Regions from separate parts of the Lysinibacillus sp. NPDC097195 genome, predicted to be linked through region 1. Evidence: riboswitches for the same ligand, from Rfam matches in the RefSeq annotation. Region 1 holds a riboswitch; each other region holds the start of a gene.

Region 1 (5,063 bases):
CGAAATCACTTGCATTAAAAGCACAAATTGCAACGAAACAAGAAGAAGAACGTTTAGAGGCTGAGCGTAAAGCTGCAGAAGAAGAAGCTGCTCGTCTACGTGCACTTCAATCAGCTCGACCTGTAGTAAATGTTAACAATAACAATAACAGCAACAATAACAGCAACAAAAACAATAACAGCGCAAGCAAACCACAACCAATCATAGTTGGATCTGGTGCAGGTACTGCATCTTCAGGTGATGCAATTTCTACTGCGAAACAATTCCTAGGTCGCGCATATGTTTGGGGCGGAAGCAATCCGACTACAGGCTTTGACTGTTCAGGTCTTGTACAATGGTCTTACAAACAAGCAGGTGTATCATTACCACGTACAGCATCACAACAATATTTAGCAACAAAACGTATTTCAGCAAGTGAAGCACGTGTTGGTGACTTAGTATTCTTCAGCTATGGCTCAGGCGTAGCACACGTTGGTATTTACCTTGGTAATAACACAATGATCGATGCTCAAAATAAAGGTGTTGTCATTGAATCACTTGATTGGTGGAACCAATATTTAGTAGGCTTTGGACGCATTCAATAAGCCTTTAAAAAATAGACGTTGTAACTTACAAAAAAGTTAAATAAAAATGTTAAATAGCACCCATTATCAAGCTGTAATGATAATGGGTGCTATTTTAGCATTAAATTTTAAAATTAAATTTGATAACCCCAGTTTCTTTTAAGGCAAAAAGGAAGATGACAACAAAGGGCCCTGCAAACAAGCCGATGACGCCGAACAATTGAAGCCCGATAAACATGGCTATTAATGTCGGCAAAGGGGATAAACCAATATGTGCACCCATTACTTTAGGCTCGACAGTTCTGCGAATTATTAATAAAATAGCTGCAAGCACAAAGAGTTTAATAGCCATAGGTGTATTACCCATCAGAAGGTGATATGTGCCCCAAGGTGCTAAAACAATAATAGAGCCGAGAAACGGGATCACATCAATAATCCAAATTACAAAGGTCATTGCTAACGCATACTTCGTCTGAATCAGCATCAAACCGACCAGGGTAACACCAGCTATAATAAAGCTTACAAGGACTTGTGCCTTCATGAAACCAAAAAATGCATCTTTTAAACGATTCGTAATAATTTTCATTTTCTTTTCAGTTGAAGGCTTTAAATATGCGTATGTTATATGTTTTAATTTAGGTAAATCTAGCATAAATAGAAATAGAGCGATCATATAAACGAGAAGACTTATAAAGAGGCTTGGAATTTGTGAAAAGAAGGTCGTAACTTTGTTATAATTAAAGAAGTTTAAAAAAGACTCTTCAACCTTTTTTACGAAGTCGGTTGTCGTTTTCTCAAGTGAAGCACTCACTTCAGCTGGAAAGTCTTCTGTATATTTTGAAATATTCTCTTGCATATGATCCCACATCTCAGATAGCTTAGACATATAGTAAGGTGCTTGCTTAGAAATGGAAATGATTTGCGACATTAGTTGGGTAATAGTAAAGTAACAAATAATAGAAATAAAAATAACACTTACTATGTAAATAAAAGCAACAGCAATTTTTCGAGACATTTTCCATTTTCTCTTAAAATACATGACAATGGGTTCTAACAGTAGAGCAGAAACACCCGCCAATATAATTGGTACAGAAACTGGTATGATAAAGTATGCGGCTATTAGTAGGCATATAATCGCTAGCGTTCGTATAATCAACTTTCGAGTTATAAATCTATTCATAGGCTCTCCTTTTTATCATTAATTTAAGTACAGTGTAACATATTAAATTTTAAATTTAAAAACGTTGTGAAAGAATGAAGGTAGGGATAAATATGGAAAAAGAGATTTTGCAACTTTTTAGTAATTTAACAGAGCGTGACCGTGAGATTGAAAACGAGTCGTACAGAAAATTAATAAAAATTATGCAAGAACCAGTAGATTGGACATATGCAGTTTGGGAACAGCTTATTAAAGCCCTTACATATAACAATGGGCATGCTCGCGCACGGGCAGCACAGTTTTTATGCGCTTTAGCAGCAAAAAGCGATCCGGAAGAGCGTGTTCTAGATGATTTCTTAAAAATATGGGCAGTAACGTATGATGAAAAAAAAATAACAGCAAGGCAAGCATTGCAAGCAATCTGGCAAATAGGGCTTGCAGGCCAAGTTCAAAGAGACTTAATCGTTTCTTATTTGGCGAAAAGGTTTCAAACTTGTATCGACGAAAAACAATATACATTAATTCGTTATGATATTATTATTTCTTTCAAGAAGTTGTTTGATGCTACGAATGATCAGAATCTACTAGATATTGCAAAGCGATTAATCGAAGAAGAGCAGGATAGTAAATACAAAAAGAAATATAAGACAGCCATCCGTTAAAGTAGCGAGATGGCTATTTTTATGCTCAAGTGTGTTATTTTGAAGAAGGAAGCATTATTGATTATAATAAAAAACAGGAGTATGGATGCACTTAATTTTAGGTCTAATATACTGATGTGATGGATTGTTTACAAAATTACTAGTCTGCTTACTTTTGGAAAAGGTGCGAGCAATAGAGCCAGTAATAGAATTCAATGGTTCTAGTTGGTGCTTTAATATATTTACAGATAATTTTAGAAAGGGTTGAGGAAATGGGTATTTATAATTATTTAGTGGAAAAGCCAAACGGTGAAATTTTATCGATGGAGACGTATCGCGGAAAGACAATGTTAATCGTCAATACCGCCAATCAATGTGATTTTACATACCAATTTGAGGATTTGCAAAAAATGTACGATAAATATGGCAAAAATAATTTTGTTGTTTTAGGCTTCCCCTGCAATCAGTTTGGGCAACAAAATCCAGAAGATGGCGAAAAAACAACTCAACTTTGTCAAATTAACTATGGCGTAACTTTCCCGATTTTTGAATTAGTGCAGGTGAATGGCGAAGGGACACATCCTTTATTCAACTACTTAAAGCATGAGGTAGATTTTCGTGAATTCGGTAAAGCGAATATGCAAGAAAAGATGCTAGCTGAGGCCATCATTCAAATAGCGCCTAGCTTTTTAGATGGACGTAATATTCGCTGGAACTTTACAAAATTTTTAGTAGACAATCAAGGAAATACCGTTGAGCGCTTTGAACCAACTGATTCCCAATTGGATATTGAGCAAGCGATTGAAAAAATTTTATAGTAGTTTTTGAGTCAGAATTTTTGAGCTATAGTAACAAATAGCTGGTCACTATGTAGAAATAGTGCTAAGTTTTGTATAAATATTTTCGAATATTCCACAATCTCACAACTACTTTTTCAATTCAATCTATGATAAACTGCTAATCAAGTGAATAATTCTTGCAGAATAATGGTGCTAACTTTAGCATAATCGGGAATTCGGTGTAAGACCGAAGCTGTTTCCGCAACTGTAAGTACAGAAGTCATAATAAATTGCCACTGTCGAAAGGGGAAGCTCTAAGATGGGAAGGTTTTATGATATCGCTACTGCATAGACGTAGTGAACTGTACGAGCCAGGAGACCGACCTTTATTTAATGTATAAAAACTCTTCGGAAGCTAGGAGGATATACGGCAAATACATTGGCTGTCGCGTCAGGCGACACTATATATGCTATTTTCGTCGTTCCCTAGGGAGCGGCGTTTTTTTTATGCACCTTAAGCAAAGTATGTTCATGATAGAAAGTAGGGATTACAAATGAAAAAAGATGCTCGTTACTCTTGCTACCCGTTCATGCGTGAAAAAATATCTACGGTTGATTTTGAAATTCGTACAGATAGTTTAACAACACATGTCGGTGTAGCGTTAGCTGCTGTAAAAGAAGAAGATGTTGAAGTAGTGGCTGCAGATTTATTGACTATCTTGCCAATGGCCTATCATGTCAATGGTTCAGTACGAGGCAAATTAGCGGTAACGGAAGAAGATTTATCATGGCTTAGCGAGCGCTATGATTTTTATGTAGGTCATGTAAAGGATGAAATACAAAATTTTGTGTTACCACAAGGTACGGGGGCTGCCACTGCGCTGCATTTATGTCGCAGTGAGGCAAAAAAATCATACCGCGCGCTACATAAAGTTTCGGAGGAAAGGGAAGTTCCAGCCATCCTTTTCGATTACTTAGGATTGTTAGCGAATGTATTTTTTGTTATGGCGGTTTACACAAATCAGCAGGCTGGCATCGCTGAAATCCCGTTTATTAGCAAATCTTATCCAATAAAGAAAAAGAAGGAGAATGAATAAAGTGAAGAAACTATTAAATTTAAAATGGCTTACTGTATTAATGCTAGCACTTGTATTGACAGGATGCGGCACAGCAGATAAAGCGAACAATGACGATACATCTAAAGAGGATCAACAAGTAGAACAAACTGGCTATAAAGTGAAGGATGACCGCGATATAGAAGTAGCGTTCGATGCAGTACCACAAACAGTTGTGTCATTAATCCCGAGTAACACAGAAATTCTATTTGCGCTAGGTGTTGGCGATAAAGTCATTGGGGCTACGGAATATGATACGTACCCAGAAGAAGCAAAAAAAATTGAACGTGTGTCAGACTCAGTGACATTCAATAGCGAAAAAATTGTAGCGTTAAAACCGGATGTTGTACTTGCGTATTACACAGGTAATGATGAGACATTAGACGCATTAAAAGGTCTTGAAGATGCAGGCGTAAAAGTATTTGTTATTAAATCTGCAGCATCTTTTGAAGATGTTTATGGAGATATTCAACAAATCGCTGAAGTAATGGGTGTTCAAGATAAGGGCGAGCAATTAAACAAAGATATTAAAGCACAAATTGCAGATGTTCAAGCAAAAGTAAAAACTGTAACGACACCAAAAAATGTTTACTTAGAAATTAGCCCGAAACCAGATATTTATACAACTGCAGCTGGTACTTTCCAACAAGAAATTTTAGATGCAGCTAATGTCAATAATGTATTTGGTGATCAGAATGGTTGGGTAAAAGTATCTGAGGAAGATGTCATTGCCAAAAATCCGCAAGTGATTTTAACAACAGTAAACTATACAGAAGATCCGGTAGGAGAAATTCTTGGTCGTGATG
Region 2 (5,063 bases), on a different contig from region 1:
GCGCTACTGTAAATGGCTAGATGACCCACTAAACACATCTCCACCAAATGGAGAGCGCTTCGATTTGTTTTGCCAGCGTGTAGTAACAGGTTTTTTAGCATTACCAAAAGAGGAAGACGATTATTATCTTGTTGTGCATGGAGGTGTCGTGCGTGCATTGCTTGTCGCTTTTGCACCACAGCAAAAGCCTTTCTGGTCGTATCAAGTACCGCATGATAGGATGTTTACGTTAACATTTTCCAAAGCGGCTTGGAAGGAGGGAGCAAGATGCATGTCTTTATCGGAGGAGCCTATAACGGAAAAAACGCCTATGTAACGCAATTGCTGGCGGAGCAGGATGTGGCAATATTGGATGGCATATTGCCAGATGTTGTTCCTGACTGTGATGCCCTTATTATTAAAAACTTAGAACAATGGCTGATAACGCATAATCTTGAGGACGATGAAATGCTTGTTCAGCAAATTTTGGAAAGACTGAAAACGTTTGAGGAAACATGTCCATTGTATATTATTGTTACTGATATGGGGCGCGGTGTTGTGCCAATGGAAAAACAAGCACGACTGTTGCGTGACACTTGTGGTCGCTTGTACCAAGCGTTATTTGCCCAAGCACAGCGAGTCGATCGTATTTGGTATGGCATCGCTGAACGCATCAAATGATGTTGTATGTGACGTTTTGTCATTCAGGCATGGGCTTTCATTATTTCTAGAAAAGAGGGAATGGAATGAATCGACAAAAATTAATGACTATAACTTTAACTGCCATGGTTGCAGCGATTTGCGCCATCGGAGCAGTAATTAAAATCCCGTCATTTGTATCGACGGCTGCCCTGGACTCAGCACCGGCATTTATCGGCGTAGTATTTTTATCACCTGTGTTAGCGGGCGTAGCAGGGCTAATCGGGCATTTTATTACAGCATTAACAGCTGGATTTCCTTATGGACCTTTGCATATTATTATTGCAGTTGAAATGTTTATGGTCGTATGGCTATTTGGTGTTATGCATAAAAAAGGGATGCATTTTTTGAAATGGCCCGTAGCACTTGTCTTAAATGGTATAATCGCACCACTGCCATTTTATTTTATCATTAGTCCAGCTTTTTTCTGGGCATCCTTGCCGGGTATTTTCATGGCAACGGTCATTAACCTTCTAATTGTGGCAGTTGTTATACCCGTGCTGTCAAAAGTGTTTGTTCGTAAGGCAGGTCGAGCGAATTGAGGAATGCCGTAAAAATAGGACACTTAATTGCTACTACAGACAATGCGGCAGCAATTGGTGAGAAGCCACAAGATGTCGTCTGTGCATCAGATACTTTAACCGCTTATTTAACAGCGCGTGTTACTTTTTTAGAACAGCTTGCAGCAAATGCCATACCGAGTCACATCATACTTGCTAATTTTTCAGGAGATGCAGCATGGTCGCGCTATATCGCAGGACTTGAGCAAGTTTTTGATGAAGTAGGGATGGATTGTCCACCTATAACAGGAAGTTCAGAATCCAATATGCCGACTCTGCAATCGGGCTTATCGGTGACAATGTTAGGCGAAATCCAACAAAGGGCATCATTTGAACGTGGAAAACTAAGTTGGTACACATATGGTGTGCCACTCGTTGGCCAAGAAGTGCTTGAACAGGCTGAAGATGTCGCCCAACTTCAGCCCATTTATCATGCATGGCGTGAGGAAATTGTCCAACAAGTGTGGCCGGTAGGATCGCAAGGACTGCAAGCTGAATTTTCACGACTTTTTGGTCAGCAACCACTTAAAAGTTCGTTGGATATGGCAAAATCTGCAGGACCTTGTGCCGTTATTTTACTCGGAATTGATCCACAGAAAGAGCAATTAGCACAAAAAATTTTTACTCGAAATTTTGAGAAACTGTGTAAAACTGCATTGGAATAGGGCTTGCTTCGAGCAAAAGTAAGATTTTTAAAATTGCAAGGGACAAAACACCTATTGAAACGAGAAACACAATATGTTAGATTAATTGAGAGATTGAAACACAATATATAGTATGTTGGACAAGCGGTACCAGTATGGTTTAAAAGGGAATTCGGAAATAGAGACATCTAAAGCCGAAGCTGTCCCCGCAACTGTAAATGCTGACAAATAATGAACATGCCACTGTGAAAAAACGGGAAGGCCATTATTTGAGTGAAGCATGAGCCAGGAGACCTGCCGAGTTGTTCAAGACAGCAACACATCTTCGGGGATTGAGAAGTGGAAGCGAGAGATTTGTCCACTTTGATGTGTACATATCCTTCATTTCCATTTCCAATTTTACAGCGATTACGCAACCGAACTATGGTGTGTAATCGCTTTTTTGATGTGTTGGCTGTTGAGAAAGGGAGAGAATGTAAAGATGACAATACAAATTGAACAGCACATGGCTAAGTTGAAGAAAAGTTACACGGAGGATGAGCTTGAAAGCTTTGTAAGATTATCGGATCGTTGGCTACGTAAAAATGAAGAGGCTACGTTTGAAGCTTGGGCGGATGCGATGATTTTACAAACACTTAGTCTAATCGATGAAGAAGAGCCCTATTGGACATTTGTCGCTGCACAAATTTACTTAGAAAAATTATATAGTCAATTTGCTACAAACCGTGGTGTTGCAAAGGAAGACGTTTATAAAGTCTTTCCGGAGCAGCTTGCACGCTATACAGAGGCAGGTCTTTATCATGCATGTTTAACGACAAAGTATAGTGAACAAGAGCTAGCGGAACTTGCATCCTATCTTGAACAGAGCCGTGATGAGCTATTTACATACATCGGTTTAAAAACATTAATGGATCGCTATGTTGTCCGTGATTATACGAAAACACCAGTGGAATTACCGCAGGAGCGTTGGATGGTCATTGCCATGACATTGATGCAAGATGAAACGGAAAATCGCTTAGAAAAAGTCCGTGAATCGTATTGGGCAATGAGTAATTTATATATGACAGTGGCGACACCGACATTATCTAATGCTGGAAAAACGCATGGTCAACTTTCAAGTTGCTTTATTGATACTGTGGATGATAGTTTACAAAGTATTTATGATACAAACACAGATGTTGCAACATTATCAAAATATGGTGGCGGTATTGGCGTGTATATGGGGAAAATCCGTAGTCGTGGCTCTTCTATTAAAGGCTTTAAAGGCGCGTCAAGTGGTGTGCTACCATGGATCAAACAACTTAATAATACAGCTGTTTCGGTGGATCAGCTTGGTCAACGTCAAGGGGCTATCGCCGTGTATTTAGATGTTTGGCATAAGGATGTCTTTACCTTTTTAGATTTGCGTTTAAATAATGGAGACGAGCGCTTACGTGCCCATGACATTTTCACCGGATTATGTTTACCAGATATCTTTATGGAAGCGGTCGAAGCTCGTGAAGATTGGCATTTATTTGATCCTCATGAAGTGCGTGAAGTGATGGGCTTCTCACTGGAGGATTATTATGATGAACAAAAAGGGCAAGGCTCTTTCCGTGAAAAATATGCAGCATGTATTGCCAATCCTTTATTAAGTCGGGAAGTCGTACCTGCGATTGATATTATGAAACGTATTATGCGCTCTCAACTTGAAACAGGTGTACCGTTCATGTTTTACCGTGATGAAGTGAACCGCATGAACCCTAATAAGCACGAAGGCATAATTTATAGTTCTAATTTATGTACTGAAATTTTCCAAAACATGTCGCCAACGCAATTTGAATCGATTACGTTAGAAGATGATGTTATTGTCACGCGTCGTAAACCGGGAGACTTTGTTGTCTGTAATTTATCGTCTGTCAATTTAGGTAAGGCAGTACCTGCTGACGTATTAGAGCGTTTAATACCGATTCAAGTACGCATGTTAGATAATGTCATTGCCTTAAACACCATTCCAGTAAAGCAAGCAGAGCGCACAAATACCCGCTACCGCGGTATTGGACTTGGCACGTTTGGCTGGCATCATTTACTAGCTTTGAAAGAAATTCAGTGGGAGTCGGATGAGGCCGTGGATTTTGCCGATAAATTATACGAGCAAATTGCTTATTTAACGATACGAGCATCAAATGACCTTGCGCGTGAAAAAGGGGCTTACCCACTATTCGAGGGCTCCGATTGGCAAACAGGAGCATATTTTGACAAGCGTAGCTATCACAGTGAACAGTGGCAAGCATTGCGCGCGGATGTTGCAAGCTATGGGATGCGCAATGGCTATGTGATGGCTGTAGCACCGAATTCATCGACATCTATTTTAGCAGGCAGTACAGCAACAATTGATCCGATATTCCAAAAAAGTTATTCGGAAGAGAAGAAGGATTACAAAATTCCAGTTACAGTACCGGATTTATCACCCGTGACGACTTGGTATTATAAGTCTGCGTACTTTATCGATCAAAACTGGACAATAAAACAAAATGCAGCACGTGCTCGTCATATCGACCAAGGGATTTCGCTAAATTTATATGTACAAAATACGATTCAAGCAAAAGACTTACTCGCGTTACATTTAAATGCTTGGGCAAGTGGTGTGAAAACGACTTATTATGTGCGCTCGACTTCTGTTGAGTTGCTAGAATGTGAGTCTTGTGCGAGCTAGGAGGAACAATTAATGACAACAATTACAAAACGAAAAATGATGGATAAGGAAGCGCCAAACCGTTCTACTGCTATTGTCAACGGGCGCTCTTCCAATATTTTAAACTGGGATGACGTACGATTTAGTTGGGCGTATCCAAAATATAAAAAAATGCTTGGGAACTTCTGGACACCTTTTGAAATTAATATGAGCAATGATGTTAAACAATTCCCAACGTTATCAACACATGAACAAGAATCATTTCTAAAAATTATCGGTTTACTAGCACTGCTAGACAGTGTGCAAACAGATTTTGCTGGTAAAGTTGCAGACTATTTAACGGATTCGAGCCTGAATGCCTTAATGATTATTTTAGCGCAGCAAGAGGTTATCCATAATCATTCATACTCTTACGTGCTTTCCAGTATCGTCAATAAAGATGAGCAGGACCGTACATTTGACTTTTGGCGTACAGAGCCAGTGCTAGAGCGTCGTAATGATTTTGTA
Region 3 (5,063 bases), on a different contig from region 1:
TTACGAAATGCAGTTATACCTTATATCAATTATGTTGGGGTGACGATTCCATCCTTTTTCGGTGGTTCCATCGTAGTCGAATCTTTGTTTGGCTGGTCAGGTTTAGGATCTCTGCTAGTGAAATCCGTAATGGTAAAGGATTTTCCAGTACTCATGGGAGCTATTCTAATAACTGGCATAGTTGTGGTTCTCTGTTTATTTGTCATCGACGTGCTCATGTTTTGTATCAATCCTAGTTTAAGAAGAGGAAAGCTATTATGAGAAAACAACGGAAAATACCAATAGTTTGGATAGCACTCCTTTGCATCATTTTTGGGACAACCCTTTTTTCCTCCTTATTGTCGCCATTTGAGCCCAATGCTATGGATATGAATCATATTTATGAAGCACCCAATCTGACACATTTACTTGGCACAGATCAGTTAGGACGTGATGTATTATCCCGTATTCTTGTTGGGGGTAAAGTGACTCTTTTTATCGCGGTAGTGTCCGTCGTCCTATCAAGTTTCATCGGCATCATTTATGGAGGCATAAGCGGTTATGTTGGTGGTGCAGTGGATGCGATGATGATGCGCGTTTTGGAAGCATTTTTGACGATACCATCCTTAATTATTGTGCTTGCCCTTCAAGCCATTATGCAAGGTAGTGTTTGGCGCATGGCTATGATAATGGGCATAACGGGGTGGTTTGTTACGGCTAGAATTGTGCGCTCTGAGTTTATTCGTCTAAAGGATATGGAATTTGTGCAGATGGCTAAAATGTTTCGTACACCAATGTGGAAAATTTTATTTAGTCATTTATTGCGTAATAGTTTACCTGCCATTTTTGTTGTGACAATTTTTAATTTTGCTGGTGCTATTTTTACGGAAGTATCATTAAGCTTTTTAGGTATTGGGGTGCCACCAGCCATTCCGTCGTGGGGAACGATGTTGTATACAGCACAAAATGATTTACTAGTCGGTGCTTGGTGGATAGGTCTATTTCCTGGGCTGATGATCTTTATAACGATATTATGTGTGCAAGTAATTGGAAGCACTATTAAAAAAGGGGGCGAGCGAGCCCATGTTTAATATCGAAAACTTAACAGTTCGAGTGCATAACAAAAATCTCGTCCGTAATATTTCATTTGCAGTACCTAAAGGTCAGATTACGGCTGTTATTGGTGAAAGTGGCAGTGGGAAAAGCACCACAGTATCGGCTATTCTAGGTATTCTTGCTCCACAAGCTGATGCTACAGGTACGGTACTCTTTGAAGGAAGAAATCTATTAAAGATGTCAAATGATGAAAGGGTACAGTTGCGCTCTAAGCGTTTCTTTACCATTTTGCAGGACGCGAGCAATAGCTTTTCTCCTACACAAAAAATGAAACACCAATTGTATACATTAACTGCGCTTCGTTTAGGCCACAAGAAAGAGCTATTCCTTGCTACTATGACATCGATATTTAAGGATTTAAACTTACCGGAAAGTGTATTCAATTGCTATCCGTTTGAGTTGTCAGGTGGTATGCTGCAACGCTGTATGCTTGCTTGTGCATTGTATATTAAACCAGATGTATTAATTGCAGACGAACCTACATCGGCACTAGATATGTTACATCAACAGGATTTTATGAAACTATTAAAAAATTACCATTCCCAATTAGGGACAACTATCTTGCTAATTACCCATGATTTAGGGGTGGCTGCTTCTATAGCGAATACAATTGTTGTCATGAAAGATGGGGAGGTTGTGGAGAAGGGACAAGTGGAGGAAATTTTTCAGCAACCACAACATCCGTATACGCAACGGCTTGTTGCAAATCATTTTTAGGAGGCGTTTTTGTGCTTCGGCTAGAAAACATAAGTAAAAGCTATCGAGCAGACCATCAAGTGTTAACGAATATCAATCTGAATGTAGCAGCAGGCGAAATCGTTGGTCTTGTTGGTGAAAGCGGAAGTGGCAAAAGTACGTTAGCAAAAGTTATTATGCAGCTTGAATCGGCTGATAAAGGGACAGTGTTTTTTCAAAATCAACAAATTGCCAAAAAACAACGTCATGCGTTTTATAAAGATTGCCAAATCATTTTTCAAAATGCCAGCAATGCCTTAAATCCGATGTGGACGGTAAAAGAGCTATTGCGTGAGCCTTTACAACATCATTCAAAAGTGCCAGACACACATTACGATGAGATGCTTGACATGGTCAAACTATCGAAAGACATTTTATATGCATTACCATCGGAGCTAAGCGGTGGAGAGAAGCAAAGAATCAATTTATTACGTTCTATTTTAGTTGAGCCAAAATTGTTAGTATGTGATGAGATTGTGTCGAGTTTAGATCGCTTGACTCAACGCGAAATTATCGATCTATTACTGAAGTTGAATAAAGAAAAAAATATGGCAATTTTATTTATTTCACATGATTTAAAAGCGGTTTCATATTTATGTCAACGTATTTATGTAATGAAGACTGGGAAAATGGTCGATGAATGTTATAAGGAACAAGATGGTTTTCATTTTTCAGATAGTTATGCTAAAAGGCTCTTTCAAGCGATGAAAATGGCATGATATTTGACGAAATGTAAATTATTACAAATTTATGGATTGGATTTATTAAGAAAAGGGGATGTTATGACGAGGGTTGTCCCTTAATTACATTGAATTTTGTCGTTCTTTGCATAACGTAAGGAAACGACAGCAATATCGACTATGGTGGTCAACGCATTGTTAAACTTGTTAAAAGAGCTGATTATACTGGTATGTTGTTACTTTCTTGAGAATACAATAGACCAGAATGACACGTGAATTAGGATAATAAGAAGGAGTGTAAAATTGTCGATTTTAAATCCTCAATATGCATTTTTAGCAGTTGATTTTAATAATCCTAATTTAACTCAAGTAGCATTAAAAGTTGAAAATAATTCTGATGGGGTAAAACAACAAAATGAACTTGTAGAAAATACAAAAGTAGCTTTAAAAATACTACCAAATAATTTTTATATAAGATTATATGGGACGATAGGATGGCTCATATGGATACCGGTGGATCTTTATTGTGCAGCGGGTTTGGTGGTAGTTAAATTCTTCTCCTATTAAAAAAGATAGTTCATCATCGATCATTTTCATCCTGATTTCGTTGGAGTGCGTTTTAAGCCATATTGATTTCTCAATAAAATGACGTAAATGGAAAGTCGTGCCGAATAAAATCGCACGCCTTTCGTTGTTTCTTGGCATAATTAGAGATAAATAGGAAAAGAAAGTAGCAAAAACGTAGGGTTAATCAAAGTGCATTACTAGATGGGAAATATTGTGTTGTTTGACTTTGGAAATATACTACTTTAAAATTATATTTTAATAGTCTTCAAGGGAAGTAGCGTTGTGCTCGCTTCCTTCACAACTAAATAGCGTGTAGTAATAGGTGTAAATTGCGTGCAATTTACTGAAAAGGGAAGTCGGTGTAAATCCGACACTGTCCCGCAACTGTAAATGTGAGCGACTTTTCGAATACCACTGTCAAAGAACGGGAAGGTGAAAAGGAGCAATGACCATAAGTCAGGAGACCTGCCTGTTACGAGTACACACCAGTAACCTACGAGGAATAGGAGGTGGCATGTTGACAAAACAGAATGTTCTGTTCGTCAAAGTACGTCAAATAACTAAAACCAATGGATGTAAACGGCAATGGTATCGAGCCAGACTACTCCATTCGAAGCAATGTTTGATGTTCTTCGATGACTGACTAAGGTTAAGTACGATAACCATAACACGGATTTCCTCTTACATAGCAGGAAATCCGTATTTTTATGTCATCCGACCAGTTGTTTTGGAAAATATGTACGAAAAGAGGTGCGCGTATGCCAACTATTCATGAATGTACAACACAGGAAAAACACAATGAAGATATGAAAATTTGTAAACAATCACGCATTGAAATGGCTAAAGAACCAAAAACGAGAATGGCTGTTGAATCTCTAGTCGATCAGTTTTTAGCAAACGGTCTCCTTCGTAACGACCGTTTATTTAATGAGATTTTTTATAATAAAGATATAATCTGGATTCGAAATGATATGTATGAAGGTCATCTCTTTGCTAAGGCATGTGTAGCGGACGAGCTGAAAACGAAAAAGAATGGCTTTATGATGTATATGCCCTCAAATCCCATTGTCTATGAAGTAAACGGAGAAGCCTATCATTTAATTACACGAATTGATTCCATTCGCGCTAAACCTAATTTAGAGCGGCTACATTTAGAAGCCAAGCCTATTTTAAGTGCTGCCAGAGTTAATGATTTATTGTGTTCAATGGTTATGCGTTTTTATCAAATCTATCTAGAGGACTTGACACAATTAGTACAAAAAAATGATAAAGTACAGCCATTACTACAATATGTCGAATATGAATACGCCCAATTCGTGAAAAAGGTTAAAGAGTTAAATGACTATCATTACCATTGGCATCCACGAGGCAACGGTCATCAGCTATTCCTTCAATTAATTGAGCAATTACAAATATTAAAAAGTAAACCTGGATCAGTTGTCATCGATTCTTCGACTAATAATGGCTATATTAGGGTGGAATCAGCGAATTCTGTTATGGCAAAAACGGAAAAAGTGCTGTAGCTTTTTCTAAAGGGTAAACTAAAAAACGAATGAAAAATGTTATATTTAAATATCAAAAAAGCAGTCGAATGCATATCGACTGCTTTTTTTATGTTACTCGCAATGGGTACTTTAACTAATTTTATAGTTCAACGCCAATATTTTTAGACTGTACAATGTAATTGTTAGTTGAGTTCCATTGATATTGACCTATAGTAAATTTATTTAGGTCAATTACATCTATCAAATAATGAGGAACAGCACAATGCCAATTGATATTGTCTATCTTCAAAGGGAAATTATCCGCATTTGGGTTAGGTGTATGAATATAGACGGCATCTAAACTAGCATCTTCATCAACTATTTCCAACCATGATTGATATGGTTGATCGAGTGTTTGGAGCTTTCCTAATAAATCTAAATACAACGCGATATGCGCTTTACAATGTTCTCTTCTTATTTTTAAGTCATTATTGCCATATCC
Region 4 (5,063 bases), on a different contig from region 1:
GAATTTCTGTTATTTTTTCTGTCACATCACCAAATGTGAAGTCTTGGCGAGTATGTAATGTTCCTTGCAAAGCTTTGATAAAAGTTAAGCGCTGTGTACCATCATGACGAATTTTAAAAACCTCACCTTGAAATGTTGCTTGTTTGTCAAAATGCACTTCTGTAAGAAGAGGAAGCTGTGAAAGAAACTCTTTTATTCCAACATCTTTTAATGCTGCACCAATAAAACATGGAAACGCTTGCTCTTGTTGTATCATCTTTTGCAACTTTGATAAGCACATTTGGCCGTCGATCGTTTCTGTTAAAAAGGCATCAAGAAGTTGTTCATCACGTTCGGCTAACCACTCTGCAATATGCCCATGAACTGAATCATTCGTAAGTGGAGCTTCTATTAGGAGAATATCGCTCGAACATTCTTTATGCAGTTGCTTCATAACAGCATCCACATCTGCACCTTCACGATCCATTTTATTAATAAAGAAAAACGTTGGGACGTGGTATTGGCGCAATAATTGCCAAACCGTTTCAGTATGGCCTTGTACACCCTCAACAGCACTGACGATAATAATGGCGTAGTCCATCACACGAATTGCCCGCTCCATCTCTGGTGAAAAATCGACGTGCCCAGGTGTATCAATTATTGTATATGTATCGTTGCCAATTTGCATCCGGCCTTGTTCAGCAAAGATCGTAATGCCGCGCGCTTGTTCAATCGCATGATTATCTAAAAAAGTATCTTGATGATCCACTCTTCCTCGTGTTTGAATACTATTAGTATGGAATAATAATTGCTCACAAAAGGTAGTCTTGCCTGCATCGACATGTGCGAGTACACCAATCGTTTTATACATAAAATAATCCTCATTTCTATTTTTCCTATAGACTTATTGTAACAGAAAGTAGGTAAAAACATTTCATGTCAAATAGTTGTTGTTTATGTTTAGATAGTGGTGGAAAATTCATAATTATTCATTTTAGATTTTATTTTGTCATTGAAAACAAAAATAACTTCTGCTAGGCTAATTTTAGAACTGCATACTTCTATATATTGGTGCAAATGGTTTTGCCATTTGCTTAAAAGGGAAATCGGTGTGAATCCGATGCTGTCCCGCAACTGTAAATGGGGAGTTTATACAATTGTCACTGTAGTGGAACTATGGGAAGACGTATAAATGTTGAACCTAAGCCAGGATACCTGCCAATATATTATATTTACTAACAACCACGAGGATGGGGATAGTGATTGGTTTTATAACCATTGTTTTTCACTATGCCGCCCTCTTGGAAACAAGGGGGTTTTTTCCGTTCTTTGTGCGAGGAGCTAGTCAAGCAAAAAACGTAAACTTAGTAGCACAGAAGTCTATTGATTTCTATCTATACAAATGAATTTAATTTAAAGGAGAACAAACATGATCAAAAGGAATGGCAAGTGGCTAGTTGTTGCAATGGCTTTATTATGTATTTTAGTGGCGTGTAGTGCGAAAGATGACGCACAGAATGCATCACAAAAAGAAAACATCGAACCAGCACAAACAGCATCAACTGAAGTAACGATTGAGAATAACGATACGACACAAGTGTATGCAGAAGCACCAAAAAAGGCGATAAGCTTAAATCAGCATGTCACAGAAATCATGTTGGCATTAGGCTTAGAGGATTCAATGGTCGGCACTGCTTATTTGGATGATCAAATTTACGAACCACTACAGGCAGCATACGATAAAGTACCAGTACTAGCTGAACAGTATCCAACAAAGGAACAAATAATTGATAGTGAAGCCGATTTTTTATACGCAGGCTGGAAAAGTGGCTTTAGTGAAAAAGGGGTGGGTACACCTGAAGAGCTTGAAGCACTTGGAATTCACACCTATTTACATACATCTTCAAGTATTACGAAACCAACGTTAGATGATATTTTTACGGATATTCGGAATATCGCAAAAATCTTCCGTGTGGATGAACGTGGGGAAGCATTGATTCAGCAGATGACAGCAGATGTCGATGCAGTCCGGGCAAAATTACCCCAAAGTGAACAAAATTTACGCGTCCTTGTCTATGACAGTGGCGATAAGGAAGTCTTTACAGCAGCACAAAATTTTATGAATGAACTTGTCACTGTGGCGGGTGGTACAAATATTTTTGGCGATATAGAATCAGGCTGGACTACGGTTTCAAAAGAAGCAACTGTTGAACGTAATCCTGAGGTCATTGTTGTGATTGATTATGGTTCACAAACAGCAGAAGATAAAATTCATTTCCTAAAAAATGATCCAGCATTAAAAGAAACAACTGCTGTGAAAAACGAACGCTTTGTTATTTTACCATTGTCAGCTGCGTCGGAAGGAGTTCGGGCTGCAGAGGCAATTGAAATATTAGCTAAAGGATTTTATCCTGAAAACTTTTAATAAACGAGCTAGCGAAATGCTAGCTCTTTTCCATAAGGAGCGTAGACAATGAATGCATTTCGTTCAAATATACCAGATTGTACATTTGAAAAACTCAATATGGATGGCGATTATACACGACTTGCCATAAGTCCAGGCATTATTAATAAACATTATACAGCGGCTCAACTTCAAAAGATTGCGGAGGTTATAGGCGACAATGGAGCAATGAAATATTCGGCATCCTATAGCATGTTGCTGTCCGTCCCTACACAAACGGTTCAGCACGTGATGTCGGAACTTGAAGAAGCGGGGTTATATATTGCCGAAGCAGGTTCTGTTGTTGCGATGAAAGCTTGTGATTTTTGTGATGGTGATAAAATGGAAGCAGCCAGCATAACAGAACAGTTATATCATCATTTCAAGGGACAAACTGTGCCATCAAGATTACGATTAAATATAAATGGTTGCGCATCTGCTTGCTACAATGCCGTCTATGATGATATAGGTCTTGTCTATCAACAGGATAGCTTTGATGTTTACTTAGGCGCTGTGCCAATGGGCGCTCAAGCTAAGCCAGGTATACTGTTTGCCAAAAGGATTTCAGTACAAAAAATTGAGGGTTTTCTTCAGCATATTATTACGCTCTATCAAAATCATGCACGTCCTAATGAACCTTTCCATAAATTTTATCGTAGAACAAAGTCGGCAGATTATTGGGAAACGATTAATGATAGGTAAACTTATATTTAGTGTTAGTTTGGCATTAGCCAATCTAACACTTTTTTTATTGGACATATATACCGGAAGCTTAGGCGAATAAAAAATATGTCATGGGCTCACGCTAAGCTGATTACATTTAAAGGGGATGAGGAAATGTTTAATCGTTTATCAGCACATAATGGTGTGTTTCGGTTGCCGCCAATTCAGCGCAAAAATAATAAAGAGTTAGATGTTGCGATTGCAGACCTCGAAGCAAGAGGATTTCGTTTAGTAAAACGTGGAATTCAAAAAGGTTTAAAACAAACGCCTTCTTACAATAAAGTCTGGGCGATAATGGAAAAGCTGATGACTTAACATTTTTCAGAAATGCAAAAAAGCTGCTTCGATTTCTCTCTGCAGCTCCATAAGTAGTGAAGCACTACGAAAATTTATTTTGGCTCTTTACTGTCTTTTTATACTTGTAATTTAACTGCTTCGAAGAGAAGATAAGTTTTGTTAAAAATTAGGAAAGAGGGCTTTTGCTTTGGAAAATAAATTAAACTACGGTGAAGATTACAAATATATTCCTGCAACTTCTGTGAGAAGTGGTGTTGGTATAGAAGTATTAGATGATCTCTACCAGTATACGGTTCAAATTGTCAATATAGTGCTATATGGTCGTCCACGTACACAGGATTTTGTGTTAATTGATGCTGGCATGCCAAAAAGTGCTGAGAACATTCTAGAAGTAGTTGAAAAACGCTTTGGTTCTAATTCTAAACCGAAGGCAATCATTTTAACTCACGGTCATTTTGATCATGTAGGGGGTATTATCGAATTAATAAAGCATTGGAATGTCCCTGTTTATGCACATAGTTTAGAACTACCGTATTTAACAGGAAAAGAGCATTATCCTGAACCCAATCCCGCTGTAAGCGCTGGGTTGATAGCCAAGATGTCCCCTTTTTTTCCACATGAAGCGATTAACTTAGGTGAAAATATTAATGAAATGCCAGCCGATGGTAGTGTTCCCTATATGCCTGGATTTCGCTGGATTCATACACCTGGTCATACACCTGGCCATATTTCTTTATTTAGAGAGGAAGACGGTACATTAATTGTTGGGGATGCTTTTGTTACAGTAAAACAAGAGTCACTTTATAAAGTATTAACCCAGCAAAAAGAGATAAGTGGTCCACCCCAATATTTTACGACCGATTGGTCAGCTGCCAAAGAATCTGTTGTCAAGTTAGCGGCATTGAAACCACAAGTAGTGATTACTGGTCATGGATTACCTATGGTTGGTGAAGAATTGACGGAAGCGCTGCACCTTTTAGTGAATGATTTTGATCGAATTGCAATACCTAATAAGATGAATTGAGTAAAGACCCTAGCGATTGATAATCCTAGGGCCTTTTCTATTATGTATTTTTACTATAGCAATGACGTATGGGTAGGCTCTGTCGATTAAATGAAGATGCAATAGGGAATAATAATGAAAACAAATAGAGGGTGATAAGACTGTGAAAACCCATCATGACAATAGTAAAAATAGAACAGGACTCAAAACGAAGCAGACGTATGCTAGTCGTAATTTTTGGTCTGGCTTTCTGTTTGGTATTGGTTTAGTTGCCTTTATTGATGAAACTTTTTTTCATCAACTTTTGCGATGGCATCATTTTTACGATAAATCGACAACTGATATAGGATTAATTTCGGATGGCTTATTTCATGCATTTAGTTGGTTTGCAACCATTGCAGGCTTATTTTTAGTGGCCGATTTGCGCCGTCGAAATGGCTATTGGCTCAAAAGATGGATAGCTGGTGTATTCATTGGAGCAGGAGGATTCCAATTGTATGACGGCATTATTCAACATAAACTAATGCGAATCCATCAGATAAGATATGTCGATAATGTCGTAACCTACGATGTAATTTGGAATATTATTGCTGCAATTATATTGATAGTAGGAATATA

Evidence for each region. A riboswitch is a leader RNA that binds a small molecule or an ion and turns the genes downstream of it on or off. The one in region 1 is predicted to bind cobalamin.
Region 2: linked by a shared signal. The riboswitch ahead of ACIQXI_RS04460 (ribonucleoside-diphosphate reductase subunit alpha) and the one ahead of ACIQXI_RS18795 (hypothetical protein) in region 1 are both predicted to bind cobalamin.
Region 3: linked by a shared signal. The riboswitch ahead of ACIQXI_RS05260 (hypothetical protein) and the one ahead of ACIQXI_RS18795 (hypothetical protein) in region 1 are both predicted to bind cobalamin.
Region 4: linked by a shared signal. The riboswitch ahead of ACIQXI_RS05275 (ABC transporter substrate-binding protein) and the one ahead of ACIQXI_RS18795 (hypothetical protein) in region 1 are both predicted to bind cobalamin.

Annotation. Positions count from the first base shown of each region.
Region 1 covers NZ_JBIWDP010000005.1:117,008-122,070, reverse strand. The annotation lists gene ACIQXI_RS18815 (C40 family peptidase) at 1-584, shown strand, start outside; gene ytvI (sporulation integral membrane protein YtvI) at 685-1,743, opposite strand; gene ACIQXI_RS18805 (hypothetical protein) at 1,836-2,384, shown strand; gene ACIQXI_RS18800 (glutathione peroxidase) at 2,636-3,181, shown strand; cobalamin riboswitch at 3,334-3,544, shown strand; gene ACIQXI_RS18795 (hypothetical protein) at 3,697-4,239, shown strand; gene ACIQXI_RS18790 (ABC transporter substrate-binding protein) at 4,241-5,063, shown strand, end outside.
Region 2 covers NZ_JBIWDP010000001.1:879,450-884,512, forward strand. The annotation lists gene ACIQXI_RS04440 (histidine phosphatase family protein) at 1-316, shown strand, start outside; gene ACIQXI_RS04445 (bifunctional adenosylcobinamide kinase/adenosylcobinamide-phosphate guanylyltransferase) at 268-660, shown strand; gene ACIQXI_RS04450 (ECF transporter S component) at 726-1,220, shown strand; gene ACIQXI_RS04455 (hypothetical protein) at 1,217-1,903, shown strand; cobalamin riboswitch at 2,011-2,199, shown strand; gene ACIQXI_RS04460 (ribonucleoside-diphosphate reductase subunit alpha) at 2,364-4,577, shown strand; gene ACIQXI_RS04465 (ribonucleotide-diphosphate reductase subunit beta) at 4,590-5,063, shown strand, end outside.
Region 3 covers NZ_JBIWDP010000001.1:1,010,661-1,015,723, forward strand. The annotation lists gene ACIQXI_RS05235 (ABC transporter permease) at 1-261, shown strand, start outside; gene ACIQXI_RS05240 (ABC transporter permease) at 258-1,070, shown strand; gene ACIQXI_RS05245 (ATP-binding cassette domain-containing protein) at 1,063-1,812, shown strand; gene ACIQXI_RS05250 (ABC transporter ATP-binding protein) at 1,824-2,549, shown strand; gene ACIQXI_RS05255 (hypothetical protein) at 2,814-3,077, shown strand; cobalamin riboswitch at 3,381-3,564, shown strand; gene ACIQXI_RS05260 (hypothetical protein) at 3,836-4,600, shown strand; gene ACIQXI_RS05265 (hypothetical protein) at 4,722-5,063, opposite strand, start outside.
Region 4 covers NZ_JBIWDP010000001.1:1,016,972-1,022,034, forward strand. The annotation lists gene ACIQXI_RS05270 (GTP-binding protein) at 1-850, opposite strand, end outside; cobalamin riboswitch at 1,032-1,216, shown strand; gene ACIQXI_RS05275 (ABC transporter substrate-binding protein) at 1,409-2,404, shown strand; gene ACIQXI_RS05280 (precorrin-3B methylase) at 2,453-3,124, shown strand; gene ACIQXI_RS05285 (hypothetical protein) at 3,212-3,460, shown strand; gene ACIQXI_RS05290 (MBL fold metallo-hydrolase) at 3,630-4,466, shown strand; gene ACIQXI_RS05295 (DUF2243 domain-containing protein) at 4,609-5,063, shown strand, end outside.